DNA from 4 places in the Streptomyces sp. NBC_00569 genome. Region 3 is predicted to be linked to each of the others. Evidence: riboswitches for the same ligand, from Rfam matches in the RefSeq annotation. Region 3 holds a riboswitch; each other region holds the start of a gene.

Region 1 (3,691 bases), 6.0 Mb from region 3:
TCCACTCCCACCAGGCGACGACAGCCGCCACGGCCATGCGCATGTTCTCCGACGCGCGGGACGCGCTGCGTCCGGGCGGTGAGCTGTGGGTCATCGGCAACCGCCACCTCGGCTACCACGTGAAGCTGCGGCGCCTGTTCGGCAACAGTGAACTCATCGCCAGCGACCCGAAGTTCGTCGTCCTGCGCGCCGTCAAGAAGGAACGCGATACGCGTCCGTAGGCGCGCCGAGCGCGACGAGGGGGTGGACGCGCGGGCCTGGCGCGTCGCCCCGTACATCAAGGAGAGGGCTCAACCCGTGACCAGCCGCGTCACCTTGATCTCTGCCGCGATGAGCCGGGCTCTGCGGGAGGCCCGGTTCGACGACGGGTGCTCGCTCGACCCGAGCGCCGCGGCGCGTGCGCGGGCGGCGGCCGGCGGCCTTCTCGCGGCCGACCGGCTGTCGGTGTCCCCCACCGTGCGCTGCCGGGAGACAGCGGAGGCCCTCGGCCTCGATGCCCTCGAGACACCGGAGCTGGCCGGGCTCGACGTGGGCCGTTGGCGGGGCCTGACCCTCGCCGAGGTGAGCGCCGAGGACCCGGCCGGCATCGCGCTCTGGCTCTCCGACCTCGGCGCCGCGCCGCACGGCGGGGAGTCCATACGTGGCCTGTGCGAACGGGTCGCGCGCTGGCTGGAGTCGTCGGCGGAGTTCGACGGACGGACGCTCGCCGTGGTGGAGCCGGAGGTCGTGCGGGCTGTGGCCGTCAAGATCCTCGACGTGCCCGGCCCGGCGTTCTGGCGGCTCGACGTACCGCCCCTGACGGCGACCGACGTCAGCGGTCGCTCCGGGCGCTGGAACCTTCGGCTCGGGCGGGCGCTGGGCCCGTCGGAGGACGGCGCCGGGGGCTGACCCGTACTGGGCGCCTCACCCTCTACTGGTTCGACGGTGAACAGCATTCCTCGCCAACTGCCCCCGGTGGAAGGCCTGTTGACTCCCGATGGCGCAGGAGCAGTGCCGCGAGCGCACACCGCAGACAGTCGGTGTCCGTCGCTCCCGCAGGTTCGCGTGCCTCGCCGCCACGGCCCGCACTCCCCCTTCGGTCGCGCGGGCCGTGGCAGCCGTGCGACGGGCAGCCGACCAGCGCCTCGATCTCCCGCAGCAGCTCCTCACTCTCCTTCACGCGCTGCGCCAGGACGCGTACACGAGCACTCTGGCCGCCGATCTGCCGTCTGCTGGCGATCAGTTGCTCGTACTCCTCCAGGGTCAGCGCGACCGCCTCGCGGCCGCCGAGTGTGATGTGGCGCGGTTGGGGGTGTCTGGCCACGCGGGTCTCCGCCCTCGGAAGAAAGCGAGAGGGCCGACCGGAAGGTTCCGGCGGCCCTCTGCGCTTGATCGCCTGCCTGGGTCCTGTGGCGCGGTTCTCTCAGTGGGGTACGGGAGTTGCGGCGCCGGATGGGACGGCCCCGGCGCGCGGAGCGAGCTGACGCTGCGCCAACTCGCCGAAGATCAGGCCGAATCCGGTCCACAGAGTGAGCTGGATGGCGAGGGCCGAGGTGCGGAACCGCCACAGCAGCGCTGCGGGGAAGTCCTTCGGCACCTCGTTGACGACCGGCAGGAAGGCGTACGCGAGCCCGATCGCGAGGACGAAGAACCCGACCGCCGCCACAGTGGCGTACCAGGTGCCCAGGCGGGGAACGAGCCGTTTGCCGATGATCACCGCGGCGACGGCGAGGAGCACGCTGAGCAGCATCATCAGGAAGTACAGCGTCGTGCGTTTGCTGATGGTGCCGGGATCGCCGACGGACGGCGGGTTGGCGGGGTACTTCAGGAACGGCACGACATACACGGCGAGCAGGGCCGTGCCGGAGAGCAGGAGGGCCGTGGCCCGTGGGGTGAAGCGGCCGACGCGGCCGAGCGCGAAGCAGTACGCGAGGGCGGCCATGCCGCCGAAGGCGACGCCGTAGAGCAGGATGCCGGTGGCGAGGCCCGCGGTGGACTGCAGGCTGCGGCTGACGAGTTCGACCTCGTGGTGGTGCGCGGGTGCGTGGGCCTCCTCGTAGCCGATGGCGCTGTCGACGCTGGGTTCGCCGAGGAGGTAGGCGACGACGAGGGCGAGCAGACCGGCACCCAGGCCGGCGAGCATGCCCCGTACGAGGAGGTTTCTCACTGTTGCGGAGTTCATGAGCTTTGTGGCGTCCCTCGTCAGTGGCAGGGGAAGCCGAGCAGGTGGCGGGCGTCGTGCACCCATTCATGAACGCTCTCGCCGGAGACGACGGCGGTGGCGCCCTGTTCGGCGCCGACGAAGTAGAGCAGGACCAGCATCAGGATGCCGAAGAAGGCTGCCCAAGGGGCAATCGCCTTCAGGGGCAGCGCTGCGGGAAGAACGGGGGTGGTGGCTGTCGGCTGAGCGACGGTCTGCGCCATGGCAGGACCTCCTCTGGGAGTTCGCGTCCCATCTCGGTGGTGCACAAGTACGACAGCTGCGGGTCTGACTCGCGAGGTCCCCGCCCGTCCGGGCGAGTGGCTCGTCTCACAGTGGCGCGACCGTGCCGGATTCCCACCGGCTTCCGCGTTGCCATCGTCAATATCGGTCAGACCGTACCGCGTAAGGGGCGCACGGCCAAGACCGGGCCGCCCGCCGTGATCTTGGTCATGGTCGCTGCCCACGAAGCCTTGCGTGCGGTACGGCAGTGCCGCCTCAGGGAGCGGGCGTTCTCAGGAACCGGATGTACGGGGCCTCCCCCTGCTCGGTGGTGGCCGGGAAAACGGTCGCGCGCACTCCGTAGACCCGCGCTATGAGCTCTTCGGTGAGTACGTCACAGGGCGCGCCGGCAGCGATCACCCGCCCCTGCCGGAGGACGACGAGCTGGTCGCAGTACATCGCGGCCAGGTTGAGGTCGTGCAGGGCGATGACGCTGGTGAGCCGGAGTTCCGCGAGCAGGTCGAGGAGGTCCAACTGGTGCTGGATGTCCAGGTGGTTGGTCGGCTCGTCCAGAAGGAGTTCGCGTGGTCGTTGCGCGAGGGCACGGGCGATCTGGACGCGCTGGCGCTCACCGCCGGAGAGGGTGTGCCAGTGCCGGTGGGCCCGGTCGGTGAGATCGGTGCGGGCGAGCGCGGAACGTACGGCCTCCTCGTCCTGTGCCGACGGTGGCATCCATGCCTTGCGATGGGGGACGCGCCCCAGACGCACGACGTCCTCGACGGTCAACTCGACCTGCGTGTCGGCCTGTTGCTCGACCACGGCGACGCGGCGCGCGAAGTCCCTGCGGCGGACGGCGCTCAGCGGTGAGCCGTCCAGGGTCACCACTCCGGCCTGGGGGGTGAGGATGCCCGCGAGCAGGCGCAGGAGCGTGGTCTTGCCCGAGCCGTTGGGTCCGATGAGGCCCGTGATGCCTCCGGGCGCCGGGTGCACGCTCACGCCGTCCAGGATGAGGTGTCCGCCGGTTTCGCGGCGGACCCGGTCGGCCCGCAGCCCGTCGGCGGTGGTGGTGCGCATCGTCGGGACGGTCATCGGCGCAGGCTCCGGGTGCGGTACAGGACGAGGACGAAGGCCGGTACGCCGATCAGCGAGGTCACCACACCGACCGGCACCTCCTGCGGGTCGAGGACGGTACGGGCGAGCGTGTCGACCCACACGAGGAAGACCGCGCCGGCCAGCGCGGTCACCGGCAGCAGCCGAGCGTGAAGCGGACCGGCTAGGGCCCGCGCCGCA
Region 2 (3,691 bases), 1.4 Mb from region 3:
AACGTACGCTCCCGATCGGCGCGCCACTCGGCGCAGGGTGTCCGGCCCGGCTAGCCCGGCTGCCGCATCAGCATGTCCCGGACCGCGATGCCGTAGTGCGTGCGCAGGCGGCGCAGTTCCCACAGACCGACCGCGGTCACCGAGACCGGGGCACCGAGCACGAGCAGTACCCGGAGCGGGCCCGGCACACCCGCGTAGGCACCCGTGAACAGGTCGACGAGCGTCATCTCCCAGACCAGCGCCATGGCCAGCAGCGGCGGCACGGTCTCGTGGATGTCCGCGGTGCGGAAGTGTTCGGAAGCACCGAGTGAGCCCTCCGAGCTTTCCGCTCCTGTGACCGGATCCCGAGAATCGTGCGCGAACTCTTCACGACTCACACGCGCACCTCACTGCAACTCGGCTCCTGCACAGGCGAGTTGGTGCGTGTAGATCAACGGTCGGCATACTCCTGTGAGAGATCGGCGGACCCTCGGGGAGTGGCGGCGCGGGTCTCAAGTGCCATGCGTGCCGACGTACCGTACCGAGGTCTGTGCACGGGTCGACCTCGACACCGTCGTCTGCGAAGCAGATGCCACAGCCGCCGAGGGCGCACGCGACCGAATCGTCACCTCGCTCGAAAAGGCCGCGCGAAAGAGCAAGTTGACGATCGAAGAGGCGCGCACGGCCACGGACCGCATCACCTTCACCGACCTCCTGGACACCTCCTGTCGGCGATCCGCGCGACCGAGTCCGGCTTCGCCAACCCGACCGACGTCGACCACGGCATGGAACTCGGCTGCGCTCACCCCATGGGCCGGCTGTGGCTCGCGGACCTCATCGGCCTCGACACCGTCGCCGCCATCGCGAAACCCCTCTACTAGGAATTCAAGGAACCGCTCTACGCGCCGCCGACACGCTTCAACACATAGTCGAGGCATGCCTGTTGGGCCGCAAGACAGGCCGCTGCTTCCACGAGTACGAGCGAGAAGGCACCGTCAACGACCACCAGGGCTGAGGGGCCCGGGTACCGCATCCGGATTGAGGGCCGGAGGCGGTCGGAGCGCGGGGCGGGAACCAGACCGGATTCCGGTTCCCGCCCCTCTTTCGTGGTCCGACCCTCCGCCGACGTGCCTCACCTCACCATCCGCATCCTGGACCGGTCCGCTCGTGTGTCAGCGGCACCCCGTAGGGTGACCGGTGCAGCTGGTTCGCCCCGTCCGCCAGACGGGATGCGTCGCAAGAGGGAACCCGGTGGGAATCCGGGACTGCCCCGCAGCGGTGAGTGGGAACGACCGCCGTCATACGCACTGGGCCCGAGGAACGGGACCTGGGAAGCGACGGCCAGTAGGAGCCTCGTACGACACGAGGCGCGCCCGCGAGTCCGAAGACCTGCCAACTGCCCGTGCGCGTATGACGCGTGCGCGGACATCCCGGTGACCTCGTGGGCGGGTCGGCGTACATATCGAGCGGATGACCGCGCCTTTGCCGCGCGAGGTCGTGCCGCCGGTCTGTCACTCCCTTCTGGCCGCGTGAGTCTTCGGGATCTCAGGGATACGTCTCTCGAAGGAGAACTCCGTGACCACCAAGACCACAGCCGCGGGAGCACGGGCCACCGTGTACGGCTACCCCCGCCAGGGACGGAATCGCGAACTCAAGAAGGCGATCGAGGGCTACTGGAAGGGCCGCGTCTCCGCCGACGCCCTTCGGGACACAGCCGCCGACCTGCGCCGCAAGAACTGGCAGGAACTCGCCGGCGCCGGCATCGAGGAAGTCCCCACGGGCGACTTCTCGTACTACGACCACGTCCTGGACACCACCGTCATGGTCGGTTCGATCCCCGAACGCCACCGCACAGCTGTCGACACAGACGCCCTGGACGGCTACTTCGCCATGGCGCGCGGCACGCAGGATGTCGCGCCGCTGGAGATGACGAAGTGGTTCGACACCAACTACCACTACCTGGTGCCGGAGCTGGGCCCGGACACGGTGTTCTCCTCGGACTCGACCAAGCAGGTGTCCGAGCTCGAGGAGGCCCTCTCCCTGGGACTCGCCGCCCGCCCCGTCCTGGTCGGCCCGGTCACGTATCTGCTGCTCGCCAAGCCCGCGCCGGGCGTCGCGGCCGACTTCGACCCGCTCACTCTGCTCGACCGGCTGCTTCCCGTGTACGCAGAGGTCCTCGCCGACCTGCGCGCCGCGGGCGCCGAGTGGGTTCAGCTCGACGAGCCCGCACTCGTCCAGGACCGCACACCGGCGGAGCTGAACGCCGCCGCCCGCGCCTACCGCGACCTGGGCGCCCTCAGCGACCGGTCCAAGCTGCTGGTCGCCTCGTACTTCGACCGGCTCGGCGACGCCCTGCCGGTCCTGGCCAAGGCCCCTGTCGACGGTCTGGCCCTGGACTTCACCGACACCGCGGCCGCCAACCTCGACGCCCTCGCCGGCGTCGGTGGCCTGCCCGGCAAGCGCCTGGTGGCGGGCGTCGTCAACGGTCGCAACATCTGGGTCAACGACATGGAGAAGTCCCTCGCCACGCTCGGCACGTTGCTGGGACTGGCGGACCGGGTCGACGTGGCCGCCTCCTGCTCCCTGCTGCACGTCCCCCTCGACGCCTCCCTGGAACGGGACGTCGACCCGCAGATCCTGCGCTGGCTCGCCTTCGCCCGCCAGAAGACCAACGAGGTCGTCACCCTCGCCAAGGGCCTGACCCAGGGCACCGGTGCGATCACCGCGGAACTGTCAGCCAACCGCGCAGACCTCGCCTCCCGCGCAGGGTCGTCCCTGACACACGACCCCGCGGTGCGGTCCCGCGCCGCCGCCGTCACGGACACCGACGGTCACCGCCCGCAGCCGTACGCCGAGCGGGCCGCCGCCCAGCGTGCCCACCTCGGCCTGCCGCTGCTGCCGACCACCACCGTCGGCTCGTTCCCACAGACCGGCGAACTGCGCGCCGCCCGCGCCGACCTGCGTGCCGACCGCATCGACACGGCCGGCTACGAGGCGCGCATCAGGGCCGAGATCCAGGAAGTGATCTCCTTCCAGGAGAAGACCGGCCTGGACGTCCTCGTCCACGGCGAGCCGGAGCGCAACGACATGGTGCAGTACTTCGCCGAACAGCTCACCGGCTATCTGGCCACGCGGCACGGCTGGGTGCAGTCCTACGGCACCCGCTGCGTCCGTCCGCCGATCCTCGCCGGTGACATCTCGCGCCCCGAACCGATGACGGTGCGCTGGACCGCCTACGCCCAGTCGCTGACGTCCCGTCCCGTCAAGGGCATGCTCACCGGGCCCGTCACCATGCTCGCCTGGTCCTTCGTCCGCGACGACCAGCCCCTTGGCGACACCGCCCGTCAGGTCGCCCTCGCCTTGCGGGACGAGGTGAACGACCTTGAGGCGTCCGGGACGTCAGTGATCCAGGTCGACGAACCCGCGCTACGCGAGACGCTCCCGCTGCGCGCCGCCGACCACGCCGCCTACCTCGCGTGGGCGACGGAGGCGTTCCGCCTCACCACCAGTGGCGTCCGCCCGGACACTCAGATCCACACCCACATGTGCTACGCCGAGTTCGGGGACATCGTCCAGGCCATCGACGACCTCGACGCCGACGTGATCAGCCTGGAGGCGGCCCGCTCCCACATGCAGGTCGCACATGAGCTGGCAGAGCACGGCTACCCGCGCGAGGCCGGACCCGGCGTGTACGACATCCACTCGCCCCGCG
Region 3 (3,691 bases):
CCTTCAGCGCCGCGAGCCCGTCCTCCCAGGCGCGCTTGCCGCCGAGGAGCCGTACGACGGCGATGTCGACGCCGTCGAGCAGCTCCGGCAGTTCGCTCTGCACGTCGACGCGGGTCGGGTTCCCGATCCGGTAGGGGGCGCCGGAGGCCCGGGCCGCCAGCAGATCGGTGTCTGCGGTCGACAACAACAACACTGTGCTCATGCGGGCGCTCCCGGTGGAATGAAAGGCAGTCCTGACGGAGCGCCGGACTCGATGAGCCGCCACAGCGCGTCCGTGTCCGCGTGTTCTTCGATCAGATCGCCGAGCCGGTCGAGCTGCTCCTCGCGCAGCGCGCCGAACGACGTGTCGGGCGCCGGCACGAAACGGCGGCCCGCGGCGGCCGCGACCTCGCGCAGGAACGCCCGGCGGAAGCCGTCCGCCTCCAGCGAGCCGTGCCAGTGCGTGCCCCAGACGGAGCCGACGCGGCACCCGTCCAGACTGTGTCCTCCGCCATCGGAGATGAACACCTCGCCGCCCTTGACGTCGGCGACCCCGTGATGGATCTCGTAGCCCTCGACGTGCTCGCCGAGCGCCTCGCCGACGGGCCGGGCGAGGGTCTTCTCACGCTCGAACCGCACCCGTACGGGCAGCAGTCCGAGACCGTCCACGGCGCCCGCGCGGGACTCGACGTCGTCCTCGATGCGCTCGCCGAGCACCTGGTAACCGCCGCAGATCCCGAGGACCGGGCGCCCCTCGGCGGCCCGGCGCACGAGGGCGTCGGCGAGGCCGCGCTCGCGCAGCCACTGAAGTGCCTTGACGGTGCCGCGCGTTCCCGGCAGGACGACCAGGTCCGCGTCGACGAGCTCCTCGGCCCGGTCGACGAACCGCACGACGACGCCCGGCTCCGCGGCCAGCGCGTCCACGTCGGTGAAGTTCGACATCAGCGGCACGGCGCACACGGCGACGCGCAGCACGTCCTCGCCGACGGGCGCCGTGGTCTGTGACTCGCGCACGGAGCCGCGCAGCGACACGCGCAGCCCGTCCTCCTCGTCGATGCCGAGTCCGTGCTGGAAGGGGAGCACTCCGTACGTGGCCCGTCCGGTCAGGTCCTTGAGCATGTCGAGGCCGGGCTCGAGCAGGGAGACGTCCCCGCGGAACTTGTTCACCAGATAGCCGGCCAGCAGCTCCTGGTCCTCGGGCGCGAGCAGCGCCGTCGTGCCGAAGAACGACGCGAAGACGCCGCCGCGGTCGATGTCGCCGACCACGAGCACGGGCAGCCGCGCGGCCCGCGCGATCCCCATGTTGACGATGTCGGTGCGGCGCAGGTTGATCTCGGCGGGAGAGCCCGCCCCTTCACAGATCACGGCGTCATAGCTGCCCCGGAGTTCCTCCAGGCATCCCACGACGGTGTCCAGGAGCGCGGCCTGCCGCCCCCCGTGGTAACCACGGGCGCTCAACTCGCCCACCGGCCTGCCCATGAGCACCACCTGGCTGCTCCGGTCACTGCCCGGCTTCAGCAGTACGGGGTTCATCAGGGCGCTCGGCTCGACGCGGGCGGCCTGCGCCTGCATGGCCTGCGCACGGCCGATCTCGGCGCCCTCGCGCGTCACGAAGGAGTTGAGGGACATGTTCTGTCCCTTGAACGGCGCGACCTTCACCCCCTGGCGCACCAGCCACCGGCAGATGCCGGCGGTGACGACGCTCTTCCCGGCATCGGACGTGGTCCCTGCCACCAGCAGTCCGCCACCACTCACGACTTCCCCCTCCGCAACAGTGCCCGCCCGGCGACACACACGCCGAGGGCCAGCCAGCTCACGCGCCGCGAGAGCCGCGCCGCCCGCTCGACGTCGGCGGTCTCCACGGACCGGCCCGACGCGTTCAGCACGGGCCGGTTCTCGACCCGCCCGCCGTACGACAACGTGCCCCCGAGCCGCACCCCGAGCGCCCCCGCGAACGAGGCCTCGACGACACCGGCGTTGGGGCTCGGGTGCAGCCGCGCGTCCTCGCGCCACGCGGTGAGCGCGCCGCGCGGACGGCCGCCCGCGACCGCGGCGAGCACGCCGGTCAGCCGCGCCCCCGGCCAGCCGGCCACGTCGTCGAGGCGCGCGGACGCCCAGCCGTAACGGCGGTACCTGGCCGACTTGTGCCCGACCATGGCGTCCAGGGTGTTCACGGCGCGGAAGGCGACGAGCCCGGGGACCCCGGCGACGGCGCCCCACACGAGCGCGCCCACGACGGCGTCGGAGGTGTTCTCGGCTACGGACTCGACGACGGCCCGCGCGATCCCGTCCGCGTCCAGGGCCTGCGGGTCACGCCCGCACAGATGCGGCAGCCGCTCGCGTGCCGCGTCCACGTCACCGGCGGCCAGCGCGCCCCCGATGGCGCGCGCCTCGCGCCCCAGCGACGTACCGCCGACCACAGCCCAGGTGGCGGCGGCGGTCAGTGCGAGGGAGGCGGCGGGGGAGCGGCGCACGGCGCGCGCGGCGAGGCCACCGGCGACGGCGGCGCCCCCGGCGCACACGGCGGTGTGCAGCGCGCCCCACCCGCGGTGGTCGCTCCACAGCACTCGCTCGACGGCGCCCGCGGCCCGCCCGAACGCGGCGACCGGATGCCCGCGGCGCGGATCGCCGAACAGGAGGTCACCGAGGAGTCCGGCGGCGCTGCCGTACGCGAAGACGCGCTCGGCTCGCACGGTCAGCCCGCCGCTACGGCGAACGGAACCCTTGTACTCGTTCTCGGCGGGAGCACCCGCAACTGGCAGCCGCGCATGGCGATATGTCCTCACTCAGGGTGTCCACGCCCTGGTTGGAAGAGACCGGCGGCGAGAGTTCCTGGCTCGCGGGGATCACTCCCCGGTGACAGTGGCGGGACCGCGCCGGATTCGCACCGGCTTCCTCTCCTGCTGCCGTAGATGGCCCCGGAAGTCCACCACGCTCCGCGAACGCCCGTCAACTTGCCGTTGACCTGCGAAGGGAGAGTGTGCTGAGGCACACACGAAGCGGGGTGCGGGACGCCTTCGCGTCCCGCACCCCGCACTCCTGCCGGTTACCTCCGGTCAGGCGACGATCAGGAAGATCCCGTACCCGACGGCCGCCGCGCACAGGGCGAAGCAGGCGTACGCGCCGGAGACGGCCAGCGCCGCCGAGTTGCCCTGGGCCGCCGCGGACTCCCGCTTGGTGAGGCCGACGATGCCGAGGGTGAACAGGCCCACGAGGGCCACCGTGATCACGAGGCTGACTCCGAACACGGAGCCGAGTGCTGCCCAGTCGATGTGCATAGCGCTGCTGCTTCCTTAGACCGTGGCCGGTCGCGCGGGCTCCGCGGAGGGCGGGGCGGGCGAGGCGGGAATGGTGGTCTTCACGTCGGTGTCCAGGCCGGCGACCGTGCCGGTGGGCGGCGGGGTGACGGCCGCGATCGCGGTGGTCACGACGCCTGCGGGCTCGTCCGGGACGTCGGCGCCGTCGATGTCGTCGTCCGTGACGTTCGTGTGGTCGATCGAGTTGCGCCGCGACAGCGCCCAGATGGTGCCCGCGCCGGCGATCAGGAGCAGCGCGGTGACGGCGACGCCCCACGAGCCCTGCTTGGTGAGGAACTCGGCGCCCGCACCGACCAGACCGGCGGCCGGCAGGGTCAGGCCCCAGGCGATGAACATGCGGGTCGCGGTCGACCAGCGGACGACGCCGCCCTTGCGGCCGAGGCCCGAGCCCATCA
Region 4 (3,691 bases), 6.0 Mb from region 3:
GCAACGGCCGACCAGACATCGGTCATCCCGATGTCGGCCGGGCCGATGGTGATGGCCAGCGCCACGGACGCCATGAGCACCGCGAAACCGGTCGGCCAGGCGAGCACGCCGCGCACCGTGAGAAGCCGCTTCGGGGTGGCGGGTGAAGGCGCCGCCTCAGGGGACGCCTCGGGCGCCGTCTCAGGGGACGACGCCTGAGAGGGTGGGGGCGACGCTTCCACGCTCATCCGGCGAGGCCGAACGCCCGCAGTTTCGCGGCGACTTGCTCCACGCCTTCCACGGTACGGATGGTCGGGTTCATGGCCTGCCCGCTGAGCAGCACGTACCGCTTCTTCCTCACGGCGGTCATGTTCTTGGTCACAGGGTCGGACTCGAGGAACTCGATCTTCTTGGCGGCGGATTCGGCGGTCTGTGAGCGGCGCGTGAGATCGCCGATGACGAGGACGTCCGGGTCCCGGTCCGCGACCGTCTCCCAGTTGATCTGGGGCCATTCGTCGCGGGTGTCGTCGAAGACGTTCTTCGCCCCCACCTCACGGGTGATGACGCCGGGCGCGCCGCAACAGCCCGCCATATAAGGGGAGTCGGAGTTGGCGAACCAGTACAGCAGGGTCGTCCGGGAGGCGTCGATGCCGCCGGTCGCCTTCCTCACGCGGGCCTTGAGTGCGGAGACGAGCCGCTCACCCCGTTCACGCACATCGAAGACGGCGGCGAGGTCGCGGACTTCGCCGTAGACGGTCTCCATGCCGAGGGTCTTGGTACGGGCACCGTCGCCGCCACCACTGTTGTCCTTGCCGGCGCAGTCGGAGGGCGAGAGGTACGCCGGTACGCCCAGCTTCGCGAACTGATCCCGTGGCGCCACTCCGCCCTTGCTCAGAGTCGCGCCGAACGAGGCGGCGACGAAGTCGGGTTCGGCGTCCAGGACCTTCTCGAAGGACGGATAGCGGTCGGCGAGCCGCTCGACCTTCGCGTTCTCCTTCTCCAGCCCCTTCATCACGGGGTCCGTCCAGGTCCCCGTGCCGGCCATGCGGTCACCGAGGCCGAGGGCGAGCATGATCTCGGTCGAGCCCTGGTCGAGGGAGACGGCGCGCCTGGGCGCCGCCTTCACCTCGACCCGCGTACCGCAGTTGTCGAGGACGACCGGATAGCCGGCGGCGCTCCCCTGGGTCGCGGGTGTGCGGGCGGATCCACCACCTCCGCAGGCGGCCAGGACGAGCGTCGCGGCGAGACAGAGCGCGGCACGGGGTATGAGGCGAACGGAGCCACTGCACGTGGCGGGGTGCGCGAAGGGCACGGGGACTTCCTCGATGTCGAGGGCTCATGCGCGGAGCCCGGTCGCACGGTCTCCCCCGCCGCCCCGACCGGAGCCCGCGAAGGCTGCCAGCAGGTCTTCGGACTCGGGATCCCGCGGACGGTGCGCCTTCCCGGACCGCGTGCGGTCCAGTGGCCGATGCCCCGCCCGTCACCCTCACCGCTGCGCGTCAGCTCCGGATTCGCACCGGATTCCCTGACACATACCTGTCCGAGCTCCCGCAATGCGGGGCAGACGGGCATGAGTTCGACTGGCCTTGGAAAGCTACCACGGCCCCCGAATGCAGACGGCGGCCCCTTCTCGCACGGTGCCCGCGGTGCGGGACGGGCTCGCGCCGGACAGCCGCGCGCTGCCCGGCGCCGGTGAGGCAGCGGCCCTGCTGCGCAAGGGACTTGAGGCGATCCCCGCCGAGCGGCTCTGGGTCAACCCCGACTGCGGGCTGAAGACCCGCGGCCGGCCCGAGACCCGCGCCTCCCTGGAGAACCTGGTCGCGGCGGCCCGTACGGTCCGCCGCGAACTCTCCGCGTCCTGACCCCGGGGTGAGACTGTCCGGGCGGGGGGCATCGTGTCTCGCCCGGACAGCCACGCGCAGAGGGACATCCCTCAGCCACGATACGTCTCCAGCAGCCTCAGCCACACCTCGCTCACCGTCGGATACGACGGGACCACGTGCCACAGACGGTCGATCGGGACCTCGCCCGCGACGGCGACCGTCGCCGAGTGGACGAGTTCGCCGACGCCCGGACCGACGAAGGTGACGCCCAGGAGGACCTCGCGGTCGAGGTCGACGATCATGCGGGCGCGGCCCCGGTAGTCGTCGCCGTACAGGCCGGCGCCCGCCACCGAGGCGATGTCGTAGTCGACGGCGCGGACGCGGTGGCCCGCCGCCTCGGCCTCCGCGAGGGTGAGCCCCGCCGAGCCCGCCTCGGGGTCGGTGAAGACGACCTGCGGGACGGCGGAGTGGTCGGCGGTCGCCGCGTGGGCGCCCCAGCGGTCCGTCTCCAGGAGCGGGACGCCCTGGGCGCGGGCGGCGATGGCCGCGCCCGCGATCCGTGCCTGGTACTTGCCCTGGTGGGTGAGGAGCGCGCGACGGTTCACGTCCCCGACCGCGTACAGCCAGGTGCTGCCCTCGACGCGGAGACTGTCGTCGACGGGGAGCCATGAGCCGGGTTCGAGGCCGACGGTCTCCAGGCCGATGTCCTCCGTGCGGGGCGCGCGGCCCGTGGCGAAGAGGATCTCGTCGGACTCCAGGGTCGATCCGTCGTCCAGGGTGGTGACGACGGTGCCGCCCTCCCGGGTGACTTCCTTGACGGAGACGCCGGTCCGCACGTCCGCGCCCGCCTCGGCGAGGGCCTGCATGACCAGCTCACCGGCGAAGGGCTCCATCCGGGACAGCAGCCCCGACCCGCGTACGAGCATCGTGACCTGCGAGCCGAGGGCCTGCCAGGCCGTGGCCATCTCCGCGGCGACGACTCCGCCGCCCACGACGACGAGGCGGCCCGGCACCTTCTGCGCGCTGGTGGCCTCGCGGCTCGTCCACGGCTCGACGTCGGCCAGGCCGGGGAGGTCGGGGAGCGCGGCGCGTGTGCCCGTGCAGACCGCGACGGCGTGGCGGGCCGTGAGGACGTGCTCGGTGCCGTCGGGCCCGATGACGGTGACCCGGCGGATGCCCGTGATACGCCCCTTGCCCCGGTAGAGGTCGGCGCCGATGGACTCCAGCCAGCTCACCTGGCCGTCGTCCTTCCAGTGCGAGGTGTACTCATCACGGCGAGCGAGGACGGCGGGCGCGTCCAGAGGACCCTGCACGGACTCCCGCAGGCCCGGCAGGCGCCTCGCGTCGGCCTGGGCGATGACCGGGCGCAGCAGGGCCTTGCTCGGCATGCACGCCCAGTAGGAGCACTCGCCCCCGACCAGTTCGCTCTCCACCACCGCGGCACTGAGGCCCGCCGCGCGGGCCCGGTCCGCGACGTTCTCCCCGACCGGCCCGGCGCCCAGAACCACCACGTCGTATGTGTTCTCATCCGTCATGGGCCCCAGTGTGGTCGCAGGTGTGCGTCGGGGCCACACGGGTACGCGCGCGGAATACGTCCATTACCGGGACCGTTGTGAAAAGCGGCTTCAGCACCGCAACCAGGAAGCAGGAAGAGGGCACATCATGAGCAGCACCACCGTGGAGCTCACCAAGGAGAACTTCGACCAGACGGTCACGGACAACGGGTTCGTGCTGATCGATTTCTGGGCGTCGTGGTGCGGGCCGTGCAAGCAGTTCGCGCCCGTCTACGAGAAGGCTGCGGAAGCCAACCCGGACCTGGTATTCGGGAAGATCGACACGGAGGCCCAGCCCGAGCTCGCGTCGGCGTTCGGCATCCAGTCGATCCCGAC

The links. Region 3 has a riboswitch for cobalamin ahead of OHO83_RS33395 (cobalamin biosynthesis protein). Riboswitches for the same ligand answer to the same signal wherever they lie in the genome.
Region 1: it holds a riboswitch for cobalamin, as region 3 does, so the genes downstream of both, OHO83_RS06515 (CbtB domain-containing protein) here and OHO83_RS33395 (cobalamin biosynthesis protein) in region 3, are expected to answer to the same signal.
Region 2: it holds a riboswitch for cobalamin, as region 3 does, so the genes downstream of both, metE (5-methyltetrahydropteroyltriglutamate--homocysteine S-methyltransferase) here and OHO83_RS33395 (cobalamin biosynthesis protein) in region 3, are expected to answer to the same signal.
Region 4: it holds a riboswitch for cobalamin, as region 3 does, so the genes downstream of both, OHO83_RS06530 (ABC transporter substrate-binding protein) here and OHO83_RS33395 (cobalamin biosynthesis protein) in region 3, are expected to answer to the same signal.

What each region holds. Positions count from the first base shown of each region.
Region 1 covers NZ_CP107783.1:1,389,685-1,393,375, forward strand. Annotated here, with positions in the region: gene OHO83_RS06495 (methyltransferase) at 1-221, shown strand, start outside; gene OHO83_RS06500 (histidine phosphatase family protein) at 298-888, shown strand; gene OHO83_RS06505 (hypothetical protein) at 911-1,303, opposite strand; gene OHO83_RS06510 (CbtA family protein) at 1,403-2,161, opposite strand; gene OHO83_RS06515 (CbtB domain-containing protein) at 2,182-2,403, opposite strand; cobalamin riboswitch at 2,442-2,586, opposite strand; gene OHO83_RS06520 (ABC transporter ATP-binding protein) at 2,678-3,490, opposite strand; gene OHO83_RS06525 (FecCD family ABC transporter permease) at 3,487-3,691, opposite strand, start outside.
Region 2 covers NZ_CP107783.1:8,814,710-8,818,400, reverse strand. Annotated here, with positions in the region: gene OHO83_RS39820 (hypothetical protein) at 51-377, opposite strand; partial or broken gene OHO83_RS47125 (3-hydroxyacyl-CoA dehydrogenase family protein) at 699-994, shown strand; cobalamin riboswitch at 1,167-1,390, shown strand; gene metE (5-methyltetrahydropteroyltriglutamate--homocysteine S-methyltransferase) at 1,555-3,691, shown strand, end outside.
Region 3 covers NZ_CP107783.1:7,423,141-7,426,831, forward strand. Annotated here, with positions in the region: gene cobN (cobaltochelatase subunit CobN) at 1-202, opposite strand, end outside; gene OHO83_RS33390 (cobyric acid synthase) at 199-1,734, opposite strand; gene OHO83_RS33395 (cobalamin biosynthesis protein) at 1,731-2,672, opposite strand; cobalamin riboswitch at 2,784-2,925, opposite strand; gene OHO83_RS33400 (hypothetical protein) at 3,036-3,257, opposite strand; gene OHO83_RS33405 (inorganic phosphate transporter) at 3,273-3,691, opposite strand, start outside.
Region 4 covers NZ_CP107783.1:1,394,066-1,397,756, forward strand. Annotated here, with positions in the region: gene OHO83_RS06525 (FecCD family ABC transporter permease) at 1-74, opposite strand, end outside; gene OHO83_RS06530 (ABC transporter substrate-binding protein) at 224-1,291, opposite strand; cobalamin riboswitch at 1,363-1,560, opposite strand; partial or broken gene OHO83_RS46900 (2-hydroxypropyl-CoM lyase) at 1,662-1,841, shown strand; gene OHO83_RS06540 (dihydrolipoyl dehydrogenase family protein) at 1,913-3,337, opposite strand; gene trxA (thioredoxin) at 3,465-3,691, shown strand, end outside.